DNA from 2 places in the Pseudoalteromonas sp. B160 genome. Region 2 is predicted to be linked to the other one. Evidence: predicted binding sites of a transcription regulator. Region 2 holds the regulator's gene; the other holds the start of a gene.
The links. The regulator NrdR, encoded in region 2, represses ribonucleotide reductase genes. The targets are predictions, from matches to a motif close to AAACACNANATNTNGTGTTT.

Region 1: a site for NrdR is predicted at 7,951-7,970, ahead of nrdA (class 1a ribonucleoside-diphosphate reductase subunit alpha). Genes of this name have one in related genera too.

What each region holds. Positions count from the first base shown of each region.
Region 1 covers NZ_JARLUX010000001.1:3,886,710-3,897,617, forward strand. The annotation lists gene rpsA (30S ribosomal protein S1) at 1-25, opposite strand, end outside; gene cmk ((d)CMP kinase) at 119-829, opposite strand; gene aroA (3-phosphoshikimate 1-carboxyvinyltransferase) at 937-2,214, opposite strand; gene serC (3-phosphoserine/phosphohydroxythreonine transaminase) at 2,214-3,296, opposite strand; gene gyrA (DNA topoisomerase (ATP-hydrolyzing) subunit A) at 3,410-6,109, opposite strand; gene ubiG (bifunctional 2-polyprenyl-6-hydroxyphenol methylase/3-demethylubiquinol 3-O-methyltransferase UbiG) at 6,289-6,999, shown strand; gene P4S61_RS18175 (HAD family hydrolase) at 6,999-7,682, shown strand; gene nrdA (class 1a ribonucleoside-diphosphate reductase subunit alpha) at 8,083-10,365, shown strand; gene nrdB (class Ia ribonucleoside-diphosphate reductase subunit beta) at 10,435-10,908, shown strand, end outside.
Region 2 covers NZ_JARLUX010000001.1:966,945-977,852, forward strand. The annotation lists partial or broken gene P4S61_RS04510 (diguanylate cyclase domain-containing protein) at 1-2,763, opposite strand, end outside; gene P4S61_RS04515 (phosphatidylglycerophosphatase A family protein) at 2,793-3,278, opposite strand; gene thiL (thiamine-phosphate kinase) at 3,275-4,249, opposite strand; gene nusB (transcription antitermination factor NusB) at 4,294-4,704, opposite strand; gene ribH (6,7-dimethyl-8-ribityllumazine synthase) at 4,720-5,184, opposite strand; partial or broken gene ribBA (bifunctional 3,4-dihydroxy-2-butanone-4-phosphate synthase/GTP cyclohydrolase II) at 5,286-6,399, opposite strand; gene P4S61_RS04540 (riboflavin synthase) at 6,429-7,082, opposite strand; gene ribD (bifunctional diaminohydroxyphosphoribosylaminopyrimidine deaminase/5-amino-6-(5-phosphoribosylamino)uracil reductase RibD) at 7,095-8,237, opposite strand; gene nrdR (transcriptional regulator NrdR) at 8,239-8,688, opposite strand; gene glyA (serine hydroxymethyltransferase) at 8,791-10,047, opposite strand; partial or broken gene thrC (threonine synthase) at 10,782-10,908, opposite strand, start outside.

The DNA.
Region 1 (10,908 bases), 2.9 Mb from region 2:
ATAACTGCGCAAAATTTTCTGACATACGAATATACGTCTCATATATTATTACCAATAAGCAACCATGCTGCATGGGGTTGTTAAAATAGCACTGGCATCCTGCTGGCGCATAAATAGTTTATCGTCGCTTTGGAAGTTTACCTTCGACGATCGCTGCATCTAATAAAATCATAACCTTATCAAACACTTGCTGTGCATTAAGCTCGCTAGTATCGAGTTCAATAGCATCGTCAGCTGGTACAAGCGGCGCAACAGCACGATTCATATCGCGGTCATCACGTGCTTGAATATCTTCTAATAGACCACTTAGTGTAACATCAAGACCGCGTTCATTCAACTCAACAAAACGTCGGCGCGCGCGTTCTTCTGCACTAGCGGTTAAATAAATTTTTAATGGAGCATCTTGGAACACCACAGTGCCCATATCGCGGCCATCGGCTATTAGCCCATTTTCAGTTCGAAATGCACGTTGGCGCCGTAATAACGCTTCTCTTACGCGCGGTAAAGCTGCTACTTTTGAAGCGGCAGCTCCTACTTCTTCATTTCGAATTGTTGTTGATACATCTTCACCTTCCAGAATAACCTTTCCAGCGTTAGTTTGACTATCAACTAAAAACTGCACATCTAAGTTAGCAGCTAAAGGCACCAATGCCTCTTCGTTGTCTAGTGCAATTTGGTGATGAAGTGCTGCTAGTGCTAATACGCGATAAATCGCGCCACTATCCAGTACATCCCAGCCTAATTTATCGGCTAACAAGCGACAAACAGTTCCTTTACCTGAACCACTTGGGCCATCAACGGTGATCACGGGCATTAATAACGCCTGCATTTAAACCTCCTGCAATGCACACCAAAATAAAACTGCGACATTATACGTTACTTAATTAAATATATCCGCTTTTTGTATGTAACTTTTTATATTTCAACTTTAGTCATTTATTGACTAACCGATGCTAGTACATTGAAAAATGTTGGAAATGTCTTGTATGTACACTTAGGATCATTGATAGTTATTGGCTTGCCGCCTACCGCTACCATGGCAAAACACATCGCTATACGGTGGTCGTCATAGGTATCAATCGCCACATCGTTAAAGTGTTTTGGCGGTGTTATTTCGATGAAATCTTCACCTTCAACTACCTCAGCGCCCACTTTACGCAGCTCTGTCGCCATTGCATGTAAGCGATCAGTTTCTTTTACGCGCCAGTTATAGATATTACGAATAGCGGTTGGACCATCTGCAAATAACGCCACTGTCGCAAGGGTCATCGCCGCATCAGGAATAGCATTGGCATCGATATCAACACCTTTTAATTCGCCTTTACGTACCACTAAGCGCTCGTCATACCAATCTATTTTAGCACCGACCTGCTCCATCACTTTTGCAAAGCCAATATCGCCTTGCACAGATTTTGCACCTACACCTTTGATCTCTATTTCACCACCGGCAATTGCCGCCGCAGCGACAAAGTAAGATGCACTTGATGCATCCCCTTCAACCATAATACGTTCAACAGCTTGGTATTGCTGCGCACCTTTTACAGTAAAGGTTTTATAGTTATCGTGAGTTACCGATATGCCAAAGCGAGTCATTACATCTAAGGTAATATCAATATACGGTTTAGATACCAACGTCCCCTTAATTGTAATGCACGTATCGCCATTAAATAACGGCGCTGCCATTAATAATGCGGTAAGAAATTGGCTCGAAATACTGCCATCAATTGCAACGTTGCCGCCATTAATTTGCCCACCAACAATTTTAAGTGGCGGATAGTCTTTATTTTTTAAATAACTAACATCCCCACCGAGCGCTTGTAATGCATCAACTAGGTGACCAATTGGACGTTCCTCCATACGTGGCTCGCCAATTAGTTCATAGTTCCCCTTCACCGCTGCTAATACCGCAGTCAGTGGGCGATACGCGGTGCCTGCATTACCTAAAAACAGTGGCTCAGCTGGAGTTAAAAACTGCCCGCCAACACCTTTTACAGTGGCTACAGTTTTATCATCATTAAGACTGACATCAACGCCCAATAATTTTAATGCACCAAGCATATGGCGAATATCATCACTGTCTAATAAATTTTCTACAACCGTTGTGCCTTGCGCAAGTGCCGCTAACAGTAAAATACGATTTGATAAACTTTTTGAGCCAGGTAAGGTAACACTGCCATTTACTAGATTGATTGGCTCTAAGCGTAACTGCTCCATTAACTGTGCTCCTTGGCAAATTTCGCCATAAAGTCAACTAACGCTTGTACACCGGCAAGTGGCATGGCGTTGTAAATACTCGCACGCATACCGCCAACAATACGGTGACCTTCAAGTGCAAGTAAGCCAGCTTCTTTTGCTTGAGCTAAAAACTGTGCATTTAAGCTTTCATCATTGAGCCAAAAAGGCACATTCATACGTGAACGACAATGCTTAGCAACCTTATTGCTATAAAATGGCGATTCATCAATAAAGCCATACAGCAGTTCGGCTTTTGCTATATTTTGCTGTTCCATGGCTTTAACACCACCGTTTTGCTCAAGCCAGTCAAATACTTCTGCCGCTAAATACCAAGCAAACGTAGGTGGCGTGTTATACATGCTGCCTTGTTTTACTTCGAGTGCGTAATCAAATATACCTGGCTTTGCAACCCCTTCACACTCAAGCAACGTTTTACGAATAATCACAATGGCAAGGCCTGATGGACCAATATTCTTTTGTGCACCAGCGTAAATTAAATCAAACTGATCAACATCAAATTCACGCGATAAAATAGTTGATGACATGTCTGCAACGATCGGCGCTGTTGGGTGACTTGGTACATCAAACACTTCAATGCCATCAATGGTTTCATTTGGGCAATAGTGGATGTATGAAGGATCGGCTGGAAATTGCCACTCACTAACTGGTTTGATAGAAAATTGCTCATTTGTGTCATTACGGACATCAAGCTCAGTGACGGTAGTAAATTTAACCGCTTCGTCAACCGCACCTTTAGACCACACACCATTTTCACAATATACGGCGTCTTTACCTGCTTGGTGCAGGTTCAGTGGCACTGCAGCAAATTGGCCTCGACCACCGCCATGCATAAACAGCACTTCAAATTCATCGCTGATATTCATTAACCGGCGTAAGCTTGCTTCACATTGTGCCGTTAATGCTAAAAATTCTTTACTACGGTGACTGATCTCCATCACCGATACACCTAAATCTTGCCAATCAAGAAATTCTTTTTGTGCTTTTTCCATCACAGCTGGCGGTAACATTGCAGGCCCAGCACAAAAATTATATATACTCATTACCTTTCCTCATTCCAGTAATTTAACAATTGTTTTTAATTGCTAATTTTAACAATTAATTTTTTTGATTTTTATAGTAAAAAAAGCGGCCGAAGCCGCTTTAATGATTAATGTTATGCCTCTGGAGGATTATCCCCAGCGTCATCATTAACAGTGTCGACTAGTTCAACGCTTTCACCTTCGATAATAGCGTTAAGCTCATCGATTTCGATCTCTTCGATACGTTGTAAACCAACTACTTGCTCTTCGTCAATAGTTCTTATCAAAATAACACCTTGGGTATTTCGCCCAACGGTAGAAACTTCATTAACGCGAGTTCGCACCAGAGTACCTCGATTAGAGATAATCATGATTTCATCGTTATCGTCAACTTGTACAGCACCAACTACAGCACCGTTACGCTCACTTACTTTGATTGATACCACACCTTGAGTCGCACGACTCTTAGCAGGGTAGTCACTGAGCAATGTACGCTTACCGTAGCCGTTTTCTGTCACGGTTAAGATAGCACCATTCGTCTTAGGTACAATTAATGATACAACACGTTGGCCTTCAGCCATCTTAATACCACGAACACCTGTTGCAGTTCGGCCCATCTGACGAACACCCTTGAACTTGATTTCCAGGTTACCGTTTTCATCAAGTACTGGGTTGCCGTTTTCATCTAAAACAGGTGATTCTTCGGCTTCTTTAAAGCGAACAACTTTACCAGCATCAGTAAACAACATGATTTCGTTGCTACCATCAGTGATATCGACACCAATCAAGCTATCACCGTCGTTTAAGTTAACGGCAATAATACCGCTAGCACGTTGACGGCTATACGCAGTCAATGGTGTTTTCTTCACGGTACCAAATGCAGTTGCCATAAAGATGTATTTATTTTCTTCATACTCACGTACTGGCAAGATAGCCGTAATACGTTCGTCTGCTTCAAGCGGCAATAAGTTTACAATTGGCTTACCACGGGCTGCACGACTGGCAAGTGGTAATTGATACACTTTAAGCCAATATAAGCGACCCGCCGTTGAGAAACAAAGAATCGTGTCGTGAGTATTAGCAACTAGTAGACGTTCAATGAAATCTTCATCTTTCATCTTGGTTGCTGATTTACCTTTACCACCACGGCGCTGTGCTTCGTAATCAGACAATGGCTGATACTTCACATACCCTTCGTGAGATAGGGTTACTACTACGTCTTCTTCTGTGATCAAGTCTTCAAGACTAATATCATGAGCCGCGGCATTAATTTCAGTACGACGTTCGTCGCCGTATTGCTCTTTAATTTCAACTAACTCATCGCGAATAACTTCCATTAAACGCTCAGGATTAGCAAGAATATATAAAAGCTCGGCAATTAAATCTAATAACGTTTGGTATTCGCTTAGAATCTTTTCATGTTCAAGACCAGTAAGCTTGTGTAAGCGTAAATCTAGAATTGCTTGGGCTTGTTGCTCAGAAATATAATACTGACCATCACGAATGCCTAAGTCATCCGCTAACCAATCTGGACGGGCAACATTTGCCTCACCGGCTTTTTCAAGCATGGCTTTCACATTACCTAATTCCCACGGACGGCTAGCAAGTGCTACTTTAGCTTCAGCTGGCGTTGGTGAGTTACGAATAAGCTCGATAATTGGGTCAATGTTAGCAAGTGCAATTGCTAAGCCTTCAAGCATGTGTGCACGATCGCGGGCTTTACGTAGGTCAAATACCGTACGACGGGTCACTACTTCACGACGGTGAATGATGAATTCTTCAAGCATTTCTTTTAAGTTGAAACACTTAGGCTGGTTATTGATCAACGCAACCATGTTCATACCAAACACAGTTTGTAACTGAGTTTGTGCATAAAGGTTGTTTAAGATCACTTCGCCTACGTCACCACGTTTGATCTCGATAACGATACGCATACCGTCTTTATCTGATTCATCACGTAATGCACTAATGCCTTCAATCTTCTTATCTTTAACAAGCTCAGCAATCTTTTCGATTAAGCGGGCTTTATTTACTTGATAAGGGATCTCGTGAACGATGATCGTTTCACGATGGGTTTTTTCGTCAACTTCAATTTCCGCACGTGCACGCATGTACACTTTGCCACGGCCAGTTAAATAGGCTTGTTCAATGCCTTTTTTACCGTTGATAATTGCCGCAGTTGGAAAATCTGGGCCCGGAATATAATCCATTAGTTCATGAATGGTTAATTCAGGGTTTTGAATAAGTGCTAAACAGCCATTCACAACTTCAGTTAAGTTATGAGGAGGAATGTTCGTCGCCATACCTACCGCAATACCCGATGAACCGTTCACTAATAAGTTAGGAACTTTGGTCGGTAATACGTCAGGAATTTGCTCTGTACCATCATAGTTAGGTACAAAATCAACAGTCTCTTTTTCAAGATCAGCCAAAAGCTCATGAGACATTTTCGCCATACGGACTTCGGTATAACGCATTGCTGCTGCTGAGTCACCATCAACTGAACCAAAGTTACCTTGGCCGTCAACTAACATATAACGTAAAGAGAATGGCTGGGCCATACGTACGATTGTGTCATACACCGCACTGTCGCCATGGGGATGGTATTTACCAATTACATCACCAACCACACGGGCTGATTTTTTGTAAGGCTTATTCCAATCATTATTAAGCTCGTTCATAGCAAACAAAACGCGGCGGTGAACTGGTTTTAAACCATCACGTACGTCTGGTAGTGCTCGTCCTACAATTACGCTCATTGCGTAATCTAAATAGGAGTTTTTTAACTCGTCTTCAATATTGACTGGCAGAATTTCATTGGCGAAATCAGTCATTTGATATCACATTCCTTCAGTATTGACCCACGAAAGTGCCACATATGGGCGCTTGCGGGGATTTAGTTATTATTACCAAGTCATGCTACCACAATTAATTTAGATTTACAGGCGCTAAATCTTTGCGATTTATTAATTTACCCCTATATAATGGCCTGAGATTGACGAGGAAGTTTTTTATGACCGAACATCAGAATGTAGATAGTGCAGAAATTGCAAAGTTTGAAGCCATCGCTGAGCGTTGGTGGGATCGTGAAGGCGAATTTAAACCCCTTCATGAAATTAATCCATTAAGATTAGATTTTATTGCCGACAAGGCCAAAGGCTTATTCGACAAAGAAACACTCGATGTCGGCTGTGGTGGCGGTATATTGAGTGAAAGTATGGCGCGAATGGGCGCACATGTGACTGGTATTGATATGGGTCAAGAGCCGTTAACCGTTGCGAAACTGCACAGTTTAGAAACCGGTGTAAACGTTGACTATATAAAAATACCTGCCGAACAGTATGCCAGCGAACACCCTGCCCGCTTTGATACTATTACTTGTATGGAAATGTTAGAGCATGTGCCAGACCCTGCATCTATCATTCATGCAGTAGCAGAATTAGCGAAACCTGGTGCCGATGTATTTTTCTCTACATTAAACAAAACCCCAAAAGCATATTTGTACGCAATTATCGGGGCGGAAAAATTATTGAAGATGGTGCCTGATGGAACCCATGATCACAAAAAGTTTATCAAACCAGCACAACTCATTGCATGGGCAGAACAAGCGGGCCTCAAAGTACGTGCTAGTGCGGGATTGAGTTATAACCCTTTATCAAAGCAGTACAGCTTAAATACCGATGTAAGCGTTAATTATATTCTGCATTTTGAGAAACTAGCGTAATGGCTGGTTTTAACACAGCAACCCCCGCAATTGATTACGACGCCTTTATTTTTGATTTAGACGGTACATTACTCGATACCGCAGATGATTTAGGGGCTGCGCTTAATTACGTACTCGCTGATCATAACCAACCATTAGTAACCGCTGATATATATCGTCCTGCAGCTTCTAACGGTGCAATGGCGCTGCTTGCAGCTGGATTTGGTCAGCAATGGCACGATCACCCAAATCAAGCTGACTTACGCCAGCAGCTATTAACGGCCTACGCAGATAATATTGCCACCCATAGTCAATGCTTTACTGGAATTGCACAATTATTGATCGCGCTTGATCAACAACAGATCAAATGGGGGATCATGACTAATAAACCTGAATTTTTGACTATTCCATTAGTTGCTGCAATTGCTGAACTCAAAGATGCACAGGCAATTGTCAGTGGTGACACCCTCGATATCGCTAAACCATCTCCTTTACCTTTACTGCATACAGCCCAACTGTTAGATGTTGATCCGAGTCGTTGTTTGTATATCGGTGATGCGCAGCGTGACATAATTGCAGCCAAGGCTGCAAACATGCACAGCGCTGCTGCGTTGTGGGGCTACATCCCTAGTGAAGCTGAAGCATTGAGTTGGCAAGCCGATTTTAATTGGCAATCACCTATTGATGCATTTAACCATATATAGTGCCATGTTAAATTTTAACCACTACATATTGTGATCGTGTTACTTTTTGCACATTGTTTGTTGATAAAAAAAGCAGCCAAAATTTATTTTTAAAATGCGTAAATTTAATCGATCATCAGTTGATTTTTATAAATTTCATTTTAATCAGATGGTCAAAGGTTAATGGCTACTAACACAAGCGTGTTATCCCAACGTTATCCACAATTAGGGGCGTTTATGCCCTTGCAAATGATCGCATACCACACTATCTTGTGATCTAGAATTTGATGAACACCAGATGTTGTGGCTAAATGTTATTCAATTAAATTCGCGCTAATACAGTTTTATTGCAATAAAAAATTTATTTTAAGAAAAATGTGTCACTAAAAAATATTATATCCCAAGGAATACAGGCAAAACTATGAACCAACAGCTATCTGTAAGCAAACGTGACGGCCGTAAAGAGTCACTTGATTTAGATAAGATCCATCGCGTTATTGCTTGGGCCGCCGAAGGTCTAAATAATGTGTCTGTCTCACAAGTTGAGCTGAAATCGCACATCCAGTTTTATGATGGTATTCGTACTGAAGACATCCATGAAACCATCATCAAAGCGGCCGCTGATCAGATCTCTAAAGAGTCGCCTGATTATCAATATTTATCAGCCCGCTTAGCTGTATTCCATTTGCGTAAAAAAGCCTATGGTCAATTTGAGCCACCGCGCTTGTATGATCATATCGTTAAGTTAGTTGAAGATAAGCGTTACGATGCACACTTACTAGCTGACTACACAGAGCAAGAAATTGATCAACTGGATGAATACCTTGATCATGGACGTGATTTAAACTTCAGCTATGCTGCTGTTAAACAGCTTGAAGGTAAATATTTAGTACAAAACCGTGTTACGGGTGAAATTTATGAAAGCGCACAGTTTTTATATATTTTAGTTGCGGCCAGCTTGTTCTCTGATTACCCAAAAGAAACGCGTTTAGACTACATAAAGCGTTTTTACGATGCAGTGTCATTGTTCAAAATTTCATTACCTACGCCTATTATGGCGGGAGTTCGTACCCCTACGCGTCAATTCAGTTCATGTGTACTGATTGAATGCGGTGACAGCCTAGATTCAATTAATGCAACCTCATCAGCGATTGTAAAATACGTATCGCAACGTGCAGGTATTGGTATTAATGCTGGTCGTATTCGCGCACTAGGTAGCCCTATTCGCAATGGTGAAGCATACCACACTGGTTGTATCCCGTTTTATAAGCACTTTCAAACGGCCGTTAAAAGTTGTTCGCAAGGTGGTGTCCGTGGTGGCGCAGCAACCCTGTTCTATCCACTTTGGCATCTAGAAGTTGAAAACTTATTAGTGCTTAAAAACAACCGTGGTGTTGATGATAACCGCGTTCGTCACTTAGATTACGGTGTACAGTTTAATAAACTAATGTACTCACGTTTGATCAAAGATGATTACATCACATTATTCAGTCCGTCTGATGTGCCTGGTTTATATGATGCATTTTTTGAAGATCAAGATGAATTTGATCGTCTTTACGTACAATATGAACAAGACGAGTCAATTCGTAAAAAACGTATTAAAGCTATTGAGCTGTTTTCAATGTTTGCACAAGAGCGTGCTAGCACTGGCCGCATCTATTTACAAAACGTTGACCACTGTAATACACACAGCCCGTTCATTGCTAAAGTGGCACCAATTCGCCAATCTAACTTATGTTTAGAAATTGCATTGCCAACTAAACCACTTAACAATGTTAATGATGAAGAAGGTGAAATTGCACTGTGTACGCTGTCGGCCTTTAACTTAGGTGCGATTGAGTCACTGGATGAACTTGAAGAGCTTGCAGAACTTGCGGTACGTGCACTTGATAACTTACTGGATTTCCAAGACTACCCGGTGCCAGCAGCACATAATGCAACTATGGGCCGTCGTACACTAGGAATAGGCGTAATCAACTATGCATATTACCTTGCTAAAAATGGCAAACGTTATTCTGATGGCAGTGCCAATGCATTGACTCACAAAACATTTGAAGCAATTCAGTATTACCTAATGAAAGCCTCAAATGAACTGGCTAAAGAACGTGGTGCATGTCCTAAATTTAACGAAACAACGTATTCGCAAGGTATTATGCCAACCGATACGTACAAACGTGATTTGGATAAAATTTGTGATGAACCATTGCATTTAGATTGGGATACATTACGTGCCAATATTAAAGAGCATGGTATGCGTAACTCAACGTTATCTGCGTTGATGCCATCTGAGACATCGTCGCAAATTTCAAATGCAACTAATGGTATTGAACCACCACGTGGTCATATCAGTGTTAAAGCCAGTAAAGATGGTATTTTAAAACAAGTTGTACCTGAGTATGAACGCCTTAAAAATAATTATGAATTATTGTGGGATATCCCATCAAATAAAGGTTATTTAGAATTAGTGGGTATTATGCAAAAGTTTGTTGACCAAACAATTTCTGCCAATACTAACTACGATCCAAATAAGTTTGAAGGTGGTAAAGTACCAATGAAGGTCTTATTACAAGATTTACTGGGTGCTTACAAACTTGGCGTTAAAACCCTTTACTACCATAACACCCGTGATGGTGCATCTGATATGCAAGAAGATACACCAGAAGTGGAAGATGATGATTGTGCAGGCGGTGCGTGTAAAATCTAATCGGTAATAAATATAAATTGGAAGCGGGCTATACGCCCGCTTTGCCCTGTTCGTTTTTTGAGTGATCTTATGTCTTATACTACTTTTAGCCGAAACCATAATAACCAACTACAAGAACCGATGTTTTTCGGCCAAACCGTTAACGTATCGCGTTATGATCAACAGAAGTACCCTATTTTCGAAAAGCTAATTGAAAAACAACTATCGTTTTTTTGGCGTCCTGAAGAAGTCGATGTAAGTAAAGATCGGTTAGATTTTCAGGCCTTACCTGATCACGAAAAACATATATTTTTAAGTAACTTAAAATATCAAACCTTACTTGATAGTGTGCAAGGTCGCTCGCCTAATGTTGCGTTACTGCCAATTGTGTCGATCCCAGAACTTGAGACCTGGATTGAAACATGGGCATTTAGTGAAACAATCCATAGCCGTTCATATACACATATTATTCGTAACGTTACCCAAGCCCCTGAGCTTATTTTTGATGATATCGTTAGTAACGAAAAGATCAGTGAACGTGCTGATGCCGTAACTAAATATTAC
Region 2 (10,908 bases):
TAACTATCGATTGCAGTGCGTTTAAAGTCACGTAGCAGTAACAAGAATTCATCACCACTCCAACGGGCAACATAATCAGATCCTTGGGTACGAGAGTTAAGCAATGCAGCCATTTGCTGCAAACAACTATCACCACCAATCGGTCCATAAGCGTCATTAATGCGGCTAAAATTATCAAAATTAATGATTAGCAACACCAAGGATTTTCCCTGCGCTTGTAATGATTGTGAGTTACGCTGAAAGTGCTCTATATCTTTTGGTAGTTGATCAAATAAGAAGCGGCGGCTTCTCAGCCCAGTAAGTTCATCAGAGTGACTCATAAGCTTTAGCTGAGAGTTAACTTGATTAAGCTTATCATTAGCTTGGCGCAGCTCACTGGTGCGTTCTGTGATTAAACTTTCAAGCGCGGTTTGCTTACGGCGTTCTTGCTTTCTAAATACCCAAAACACTAAATAAAATAATAAAATAAAACTACCAGTGATCAACAGCCGAAAATAAATTGTTTCATCAAACCGTCTTGGTACTACAAATGAATATTCCGTACTTTGCGCTTTTTGCCAACCTTCACCTTGTCGTTTAGCCTCAAGTTGAAACAAAAATGCACCAGGCGGTAAATTGGTATAAATAGCTTCACGGCGGGTATTAGCATAACGCCAATCGCTGTCTAAACCAGTTAAACGATAGCGAAACTCAATACTGGTCGGTGCATAATAGTCTATCGCAGTGTATTTAAGGGTGATATCACGCTCATCGATTTCTAATTCAGGATTACGCCCTAATGCAGCTGTTGCAAGTTTACGTATCCCAGTATTTAAACTCTCAACCTTTGGCTGTAATGGTTTAACGCCAAACAGCTCAATATCTTTAGGGATCTCCACGACCCCCTGTAGGCTAGGATACCACATTGAATTGCCTAACTCCGCCACAGCATCATGGCCAAGGCCGGTACAACACTGGCTGGCCTTACCGTCTAGTTGACGATCGTATGACGAAATAACCTGCTCTACTTTTAAGCTTTCAATATCGTTACTAAACTGCTCAACCGGCATTCGGTAGACACCTTTCATGGTACTAACCCATATGCGCTTGAGCTTTTCATCATAACGTAAACTAAAAATAGAACCGTAAGGTAAGCCATTGGTAGCATCTAACTGACGCCAATGCCCTTGTGTGCTTCGATAAAATAAACCATCATTTAATGAGCCGATTAATATACCAACTCCATCAATGTTTAAGATGCTTGTAACATAAGCACTTTCAAGACTCGTTTGATCGCCAATTTTTTCAATACCACGATCAGTAAAGTAGTAAGCGCCTTTGCTAGTGCCAATTAAACCAAAATTAGCTTCATCAACGACATAAGTAATAAACTTACTGCCTAAAAATGCGTTATAAGCAAATGGGGTTAAACCACCGTAACTAAGCCGATACATACCCGCCAGTACCAAGCCAAAAGCCTCCTTTGCTGGAGCGACTAATCGCAAACACCGGGTTATCTTTTAAAGCGCGTCCAGGGACAGTGAACAAGGTGTTGTTTTCATAAATATACACACCACGTCCAGTGGCGATATATAACCGTGAGCCATCAAACTGTAAATCATGCACGGCTGCACGTCCGTATTGATTACTTGGGATTTGATTGATAAAGTTTTTATCTAAATCAAAGTAGCCTACACCACTGCGGTTAGCGACCCACAATCTCCCATCGGGCGCTTGGCTAATGGCCATAACCGCTTCGGTCATTTGTGATATAGCTGAGTGACGTTCTATTCTGCCTTCGTGCGCAAGCCATAATCCTTCACTAAAACTCGCAAGCCAAATATTATTATCATTATCGCGATATAAATCAGCAAACCAAATACTTTGGTCAAGTTGGCTCGGCTCAACCCATTGCCAATCGCCGGAGTTGTCTCGAAACAGTAAGCGCCCATAGGTCGAAATCCACAGTGCTCCATTTGAGTCACTCATAAATTTATAAACCGCTGAGTTATTCGCATTGGGAAGTGGAAAAGGCCTTAACTCGTCATCTAAATCTAAAAAGTAAGCACCGAGCTCTGACGCTAAATATAAGTTTCCTTCCAGCCATGCTAAATCGTGAATAATCGTTTGTGCTAAACGCTCAGGTATCGATACCTTAGCAGTTAGTTCTAAGCGTAACTTTGCAAAATCAGAGGAGGAATTAGTTAACCGTAGCAAGTATCGTTCATTCACCAGCCAGATCCCTTCTGGCGATAATGCCAGCTGACTGACAGTACCAACAATCTGCTTTACTGAACTGGCACTCATCACAGGGACTAGTAAGTCATGCACTGCGCTGACATTGATCTGATTGCGAGATACAAAGTACAGGCCATTCGCTGCTATCCAAATACTGCCTTTCGCATCTTCGATAACATCGCGTACAGGGCCTTTTACACTAAACTCTTGCGCTGCCATAGTGGTGGGATCGATGACCACAATACCATCTTTAGTACCAATCCATAAATAGCCTTCGCTATCGACAAGTAATTTATTAATGCCGTTACTGGGTAAAAAATTACTATTTAAGGTATTGTAATTAGTGAATGTATTGCCATCAAAGCGACTGAGGCCAAACTGAGTTCCCAGCCACATATAGCCTTGCTTATCTTGCACGACACTTTTAAGTGACTGCGATGGTAAGCCATTTTGCATATTCCATTGTTTTACAACATAGTCGGTAATTGACGCCTTACTTGGCATACTGCAGAACAGCACAATAATAACCAATAAAAATCGCATCATAACGTCAATACCTCGTTGCAAAACTAAGGTTAAAAGGGCAAATAACCCATTTTAAACAATGCCTGAACACAAATTAAAGAAAATATACCAGCTAAAACATCATCCGCCATAATACCTACACCACCATGAACCCGCTTATCAAGAAAGCGAATAGGACCTGGTTTAGCGATATCAAAAAAACGAAATAACAAAAAACCCACTAACAAAGACTGCCAACTTAATGCAGCTCCGATCATGGTAATGTAAAATCCGGCAACTTCATCCCATACAATCGCGGGATGATCATGTACGCCCAGATCATCAGCGGTTTTGCCACATGCCCATATACCAAAAATACTAATAACCACCGCAAATACAATTTGTAACCACAGCGGGAAATACATAGTAGTAAAAATAAACGGTAGCGCAGCAAAGGTACCAAACGTACCTGGCGCTTTAGGTGCTAACCCTAAACCAAAGCCCAAACCAAAAAATTGATGAGGGCGCTTTAAATTAAATAATGCAGGTTTATTCAAACCGACTCCTTGGTGAAGTGTTCAAAACCAGCATCATCATATGCTAATTTTTCGCCATCGAGCATCAGCTCAACTTCGCCTTCACCACTTTTTATTTGTCCAATGCAGGCTGCATCTACACCATACTGGCGCAATTTCATTTCCAGCATACTTTTATTGCTATCAGGTACCGTAAATAACAACTCATAGTCATCGCCATAATTGAGGATAAACGGCAGTTGTTGATCTCGTTCTAAAGTAGCACGCAATGCATCCGAGGTTGGTATTTTATTCACATCAATACAAGCGCTAACTTGCGACAGAGCTAAAATATGCCCAAGATCTGCCAATAGACCATCTGAGATATCAATCGCTGATGATGCTAAACCGCGTAATACTTGCCCCGCAGCAACACGCGGAGTTGGGTAATCAAATCGTTGATTAACGTACCTTAAGTGCTCTGGAGCAATCTTAATCTCTTGCTTACGAGCTTCAATCGCAAGCCCGGCATCACCTAGCGGCCCTGTAACATAAACCCAGTCACCTACTTTAGCACCGCTTCGGCGCAGTGCTTTACCTGCAGGCACTGTACCTTTAGCACAAATAGTAATTGTTAACGGCCCTTGCGTGGTATCGCCACCAATGATTTGCACATTAAAATACTCTGCGATTTCATGCATGCCTTCGGTGAATTCTTCCAGCCACTCAACATCAATATTTGGCAACGTTAAAGCAACCGAAACCCACGTAGGCTCAGCCCCCATAGCAGCTAAATCACTTAAGTTTACGGCCAGGGCACGATGGCCTAATGCACGCGGATCGATGTCATCAAAAAAGTGTACGCCTGCTACCAGTGTATCGGTGGTAATCGCTAACTGACAATTTTCAGGAACAGTAACCAATGCACAATCGTCACCAATCCCTAAATTAACATCGCGACGAGTTATGCCACGACCTTTAAAGTAGCGATTTATTAATTCAAATTCCTTCATACACAAAAAAGCCGGCCTATGCCGGCTCTCCTTTTACGGTCGCATTACTTACGTAAATGCTTTACCGCTTTATCAAGTACACCATTAACAAATTTATGGCTGTCTTCAGCGCCAAATATCTTAGCAAGCTCAATACCTTCGTTGATAGCAACTTTATAAGGTACATCTTCACGGAATTTCAGCTCATAGCTGCTTAAACGTAAAATAGCGCGTTCAACTTGGTCTAACTCGTTAAATGGACGAGTTAAATGTGGCGATACTGCTTCGTCTAGTTGCTTATGATTTATAGCAACACCACGCGAAAGATCTTTAAAGTATTCAACATCAATTTTAGTCACATCGTTTTCGATCAACATTTGTTGTTCGATATCGGCAATGGCATTGCCACTTAATTGCCAAGAATAAACGGCTTGAAGTGCTAAGATACGTGCTTTACGTCTTGCTGCTGGTTTCACAAAAATTCCTTAAACTTAAATTTTATCTAACACATTAACCATTTCAAGTGCGCCTAAAGCAGCTTCGCCGCCTTTGTTGCCCATTTTAGTGCCAGCGCGTTCAATCGCTTGCTCAATGCTTTCAGTGGTTAATACGCCAAATGCAATCGGGATATCATACTCAAGCGACACTTGCGCTAAGCCTTTATTTGATTCGCCAGCGACAAGATCAAAATGTGGTGTACCACCTCTGATCACAACGCCTAAAGCGATGATTGCATCATACTCTTTTTTTGCTGCAACGCGTTTCGCCGCTAAAGGTAATTCTACCGCACCTGGTACATAAACTACGGTAATATCATCATCAGATACACCACCAGTACGTTTTAATTCATCAACAGCACCAGCTAATAGGCTGCTACCAATAAAGTCATTAAAACGAGAAATAACGATAGCGAATTTCTTGCCAGGAGCGTATTTATTACCTTCAATAATTTTCATTCGATAACCCTAAAAAATAAGTTCAAGCGGTTGCGATTGCGCAAAAATTGCTGCGCATCATACCATATAAATAAAATAATAGCCTAGTTTAAGCGTTGTGCTTATTGTGGCTCTACGTAGTCAACCACTTCTAAGTGAAAGCCCGATAACGCATGGTACTTTTTAGGCAAGCTCATCAAACGCATTTTTTCAATGCCCAAGTCAGCTAAAATTTGTGACCCTACGCCTACGGTGCGTGAAGTACCTTGGAATTTACGATGCGCGACCGTCTCACCAGCATCTTCTGCAGCAAACGCTTTAACTGTCGCTTCTAGCTCTTCGGTGCATTCTTGCTTACCTAGAATAACTAACACACCTTGATGCTTTGCAATATAAGCCATGGCATCTGACAAGCCCCAGCTTCTATCGGCACTGCGATCAGATAACAAAATATCATTGAAGGTACTTTTTAAATGAACCCGTACTAAGGTTGGTTCATTCGTTTTAACCTCACCATTTAACAGCGCATAATGTAACTGGCCGTCAATGGTATCTTTATAAGTAACTAAATCAAACTCACCATGTACGGTTGGCAACTTACATTTTGCCACTTGCTCAATGGTGGTTTCATTCATGTTACGGTATTCAATTAAATCAGCAATAGTGCCAATTTTGATATTATGTTGCTCAGCAAATACTTCTAAATCAGGACGACGCGCCATGGTGCCATCAGCATTAAGAATTTCCACAATTACTGATGAAGGCTCTAAACCGGCTAAGCGGGCTAAATCACAACCGGCTTCAGTGTGACCGGCACGCGTTAATACGCCACCTGGTTGTGCCATAATAGGAAAGATATGCCCAGGTTGAACGATATCACTTGGTACAGCACCTTTGGCAATCGCAGCTTGCACAGTACGAGCGCGATCTGCAGCAGAAATCCCCGTAGTCACACCTTTCGATGCTTCAATCGACATCGTAAAGTTAGTCGAAAATGCCGCACCATTGTTTTTTACCATTAATGGTAAATCAAGTTGCTCACAGCGCTCTTGAGTCATTGTTAGGCAAATTAAGCCACGACCATGAGTGGCCATAAAATTGATCGCTTCCAGCACTAATGTGCTCGGCTGCGATAATTAAATCGCCTTCATTTTCTCTGTCTTCATCATCCATTAAAATAACCATTTTACCGGCTTTAATGTCATCAATAATTTCTTGTGCGCTGTGTAAATTCATAATCTGCTCGTGTAAGTTGTGGAGTGCGTTTATTTAATAAAACCGGCTTGGGCGAGTAAACTCATCGAAATATCTGAACTAGCTGGCTGCTCTGCCCCTTTGATCAAACGCTCTAAATAACGCGCGATTTGATCTACTTCTAAGTTCACTTGCGTGCCTACTTTAAAATCAGCAATAGTTGTTTGCTCACTAGTGTGCGGCACAATTGTCAGTTTAAATTTATTATCTGCTACTGCATTTACTGTTAGGCTAATACCATCAATGCATACCGAGCCTTTATAAGGAATATATTTCATTAGTTGTACATCGGTGCTTAACCAGTACTCAACGGCACGCGCATTAGGCGTAATTGCGGTAATAGTCGCGATGCCATCAACATGCCCTGAAACTAAGTGACCACCTAAACGAGATACTGGCTGCATGGCTTTCTCAAGGTTTACAGTTTGCCCTTGTTTATAGTGAGCAAATCCCGTTAAACTAATCGTCTCATTTGATAAGTCAGCGCTAAATCCATCACTGTGCTTGGCCACAACCGTTAAGCAAACCCCATTAGTTGCAATGCTATCGCCTAAATTTACATCGGCCATATCAAGGTTATTACTTTTAATGCGGATAGCTAAATCGCCTTGCTTTTGTTGTAACTCGCTAATAGTGCCCGTTGCTTCGATGATCCCAGTAAACATAGTGGTTACTCTTTAGTTATTTGGTTTAGATGAGGCTTTGCGTGGTGTCGCCGTGATACGAATATCGTCACCGATACACACACTCTCATTAATTGATAAATTAACAACGTCCTGCATACTTGTCAGCTCTGTAAAGTTTAGTAAGCTTTTGCCGTCATTCCCTAACAACTTCGGCGCCAGATAAACAATATATTCATCAATTAAATTACATTCAGTCATTTGGCCCGCTAAGGTTGCCCCTGCCTCTAACCAAATATGATTAAACTGTTGCTGCGCTAGAAGTTTCATGGCAGCCACTAAATCAACTTTATTATTTTTTTCTGGTACTACAATATGGCTTACGTAATGAGGCCATTGCTGTGATTTATCAAGTTCAGTGGTAAGAATAATTACTTCACTGGCAATGCTAAATAATGCTAGCTCAGGTGTTAAACGATTTTGTGAATCAATAATAATACGTACAGGTTGGCGTACAGGTAATTGCGTTGGTAACGGCTCTGGCAGCTCTTCAACACGAACATTGAGTTTTGCATTATCAACTAATACTGTGTCCGCACCGGTTAAAATAGCGCAGCTTTGTGCGCGCTGTAGTTGCACATCTTGGCGAGCCTTAGGGCCCGTTATCCATTTACTTTGACCGTTTTTAAGTGCCGTTTTACCATCAAGGCTTGCGGCCATTTTGCAGGTAATAAATGGCATACCTTGCTCCATGCGCTTTAAAAAGCCACGGTTTAACAGCCTTGCTTGTTGTTCTAACAAACCTGACGCAACCTCAATGCCCGCGTCCGCTAAAATAGCTAAACCTTTACCGGCTACCTGCGGGTTTGGATCAACCATAGCAGCAATTACTTTTACCACGCCAGCAGCTTTTAAACCTTCGGCACACGGCGGTGTGCGACCAAAATGGCTACAAGGTTCAAGCGTGACATAAGCAGTTGCGCCAAAGGCTTGGCTACCCGCCATTGCTAATGCATTCACTTCAGCATGGCCTTGGCCGGCAACTTGATGAAAACCTTCACCAACAATAACGTCATTTTTTACTAATACACAGCCAACATTTGGGTTTGGGGTGGTAGTAAAGCGTCCTTGTTTGGCAAGCTCAATCGCTCGGGTCATATAAGAGAAATCTTGTTCGCTAAACTGATATTGGTTCATATCACTCTCCCAAACGGGCAATTTCTTCACCAAATTCACGAATATCTTCGAATGAACGGTATACCGATGCAAATCTGACGTAAGCGACTTTATCGAGTTTTTTCAACGCTTCCATAATGCATTCGCCAATCAGGTGACTGGAAATCTCACGCTCGCCGGTGGCACGTAATTGCGATTTAATAATATTGACCACTTCATCAACTTGCTCGGTACTGACGGGGCGTTTTTCTAATGCGCGGTGTAGACCATTAAGGAGTTTATCTTCATTGAAAGGTTCACGGCTACCGTCTTGTTTGATCACCCGAGGCATTACAAGTTCTGCGCCTTCAAAGGTAGTAAAGCGTTCATGACATTCATTGCATTCACGGCGTCGCCTTACTTGGTGGCCACCTCCCACTAAACGCGAGTCAATCACTTTGGTATCTTTTGCGGTGCAAAATGGACAATGCATAGGTATCAGCTTCCGTTAAAAACAAAAAAGGCCGCTTTTAGGCGGCCTTTATAATAGCAAAAAACTAAGCTATTGTGATCTAAATTACTGTTTGTAACTCAATTAAGCGTAAACAGGTAATTTTTTACAGATTGCTTTAACTTTCTCTTTTACTTGTGCTTGTACTGACTCATCGTTGATGTTGTCTAGTACGTCACAGATCCAGCCAGCAAGCTCTTTAGACTCAGCTTCTTTAAAACCACGGCGTGTGATTGCCGGTGAACCAATACGTAAACCAGACGTTACAAACGGTGAACGTGGGTCATTTGGTACTGAGTTTTTATTTACGGTGATATTAGCATTACCTAAAGCCGCATCTGCGTCTTTACCAGTGATGTCTTTATCAATTAGATCAAGTAAGAACAAGTGGTTTTCTGTTTTATCAGATACGATCTTATAACCGCGCTCTTGCATTACTGCAACCATAGCTTTAGCATTTTTCACAACTTGAGTTTGGTATACTTTAAACTCTGGTTGTAATGCTTCTTTAAATGCCACTGCTTTGGCAGCGATAATGTGACATAAAGGACCACCTTGACCACCAGGGAATACTGCACTGTTAAGCTTTTTATAAATAGCTTCGTCGCCACAAGCAGAAATAATCAAACCACCACGAGGGCCGGCTAATGTCTTATGCGTAGTTGTAGTAACAACATGTGCATGTGGTACTGGGCTTGGGTAAACACCAGCAGCAATAAGACCTGCAACGTGAGCCATATCAACAAACAAGTAAGCGCCTACTTTGTCAGCGATTTCACGGAATTTAGCCCAATCAACAATACCTGAGTATGCTGAGAAACCACCGATGATCATTTTTGGTTTGTGCTCAAGTGCAAGTGCTTCAACTTGTGCGTAATCAATCTCGCCAGTCGCTTCGTCAAGTCCGTATTGGATTGCGTTATAAAGCTTACCAGAGAAGCTTACATGTGATCCATGCGTTAAGTGACCACCATGAGCTAAGCTCATACCTAACACTGTATCGCCAGCATCTAATAAAGCTAAGAACACAGCAGCATTTGCTTGTGAACCTGCGTGAGGCTGAACGTTAGCATAATCTGAACCAAACAATTCGTTGGCACGGTCAATCGCTAGTTGTTCAACCACGTCAACATGCTCACAACCACCGTAGTAACGCTTGCCCGGATAACCTTCAGCATATTTGTTTGTTAGCTGTGAACCCTGCGCTTCTAGTACGCGTGGGCTACAGTAGTTCTCAGATGCGATAAGCTCGATGTGTTCTTCTTGGCGAGCAGTCTCTTTAGTGATTGCTTCAAATAACTCTGGATCGAAATCCGAAATATTCATGCTACGTTCTAACATGGGGGCTCCTAGGGCAACGTGTATGGTATTTTGAAGGCTGAATTATACGCTGAAAACGTCAATTTGCCTATGGTGTAAAGATGAACATATTTAAACAGGGATTGAATTTAATTCACAGTGTTTTTGTAATGATATTTTTTTATTAAAGCATCAGTAATTTTAATGAATAAAAGCAAATAACATTTACATTATTTATACCTTAATCTGTTGCATTCGCGATTGTTTACACTATTATGATACCAATGTAATCATGGATGATGAACTAATTTACTATGCTAGCTAAACCTATCTACGAATCAATTCCTTATTGTTATGTCATTGTTGGCGGACTTTGCATTTTACTTTTCAGCACTGTTTTACCAACAGCCATTGGTATTTTTTATTCTTCAATGGTGCCAACATTTGGCGATTACGCTCAAATTCACGGCGTAAAGATCATAAAGTAAATCGCATTAAAGTTAACAAACACTTTTATTATTATGAATTTAAACCATTTATTTTATTTATGTGCGGATTACTCCTAATCCATTGGGTAGCGAATGAATTAGTTATACTTGCAGGGATTATGATCTGCCTTATAGCCATTTTAATTTTTTGTTTACGAGTGCTAAACCGCCGTTCACGTTCAATAGTTTAATTTTCCATTACTGCTATTAAGTACAATTTAAAGCAATAAAAAACGACATTGCTTTCACATATGCCGTTTATTTTTAGTTTTACTGAGCGGGTAAAAACTAACCTAGTTTAGCTAATAATATTTCACGCAGGATATCGTAATCATCTGCGATATCTTCGGCTAAGCATGGTTTAGCTAATGCATCAGCTAGTGGTTTTGGCATTTCAAGTTCAATATTTAAAATC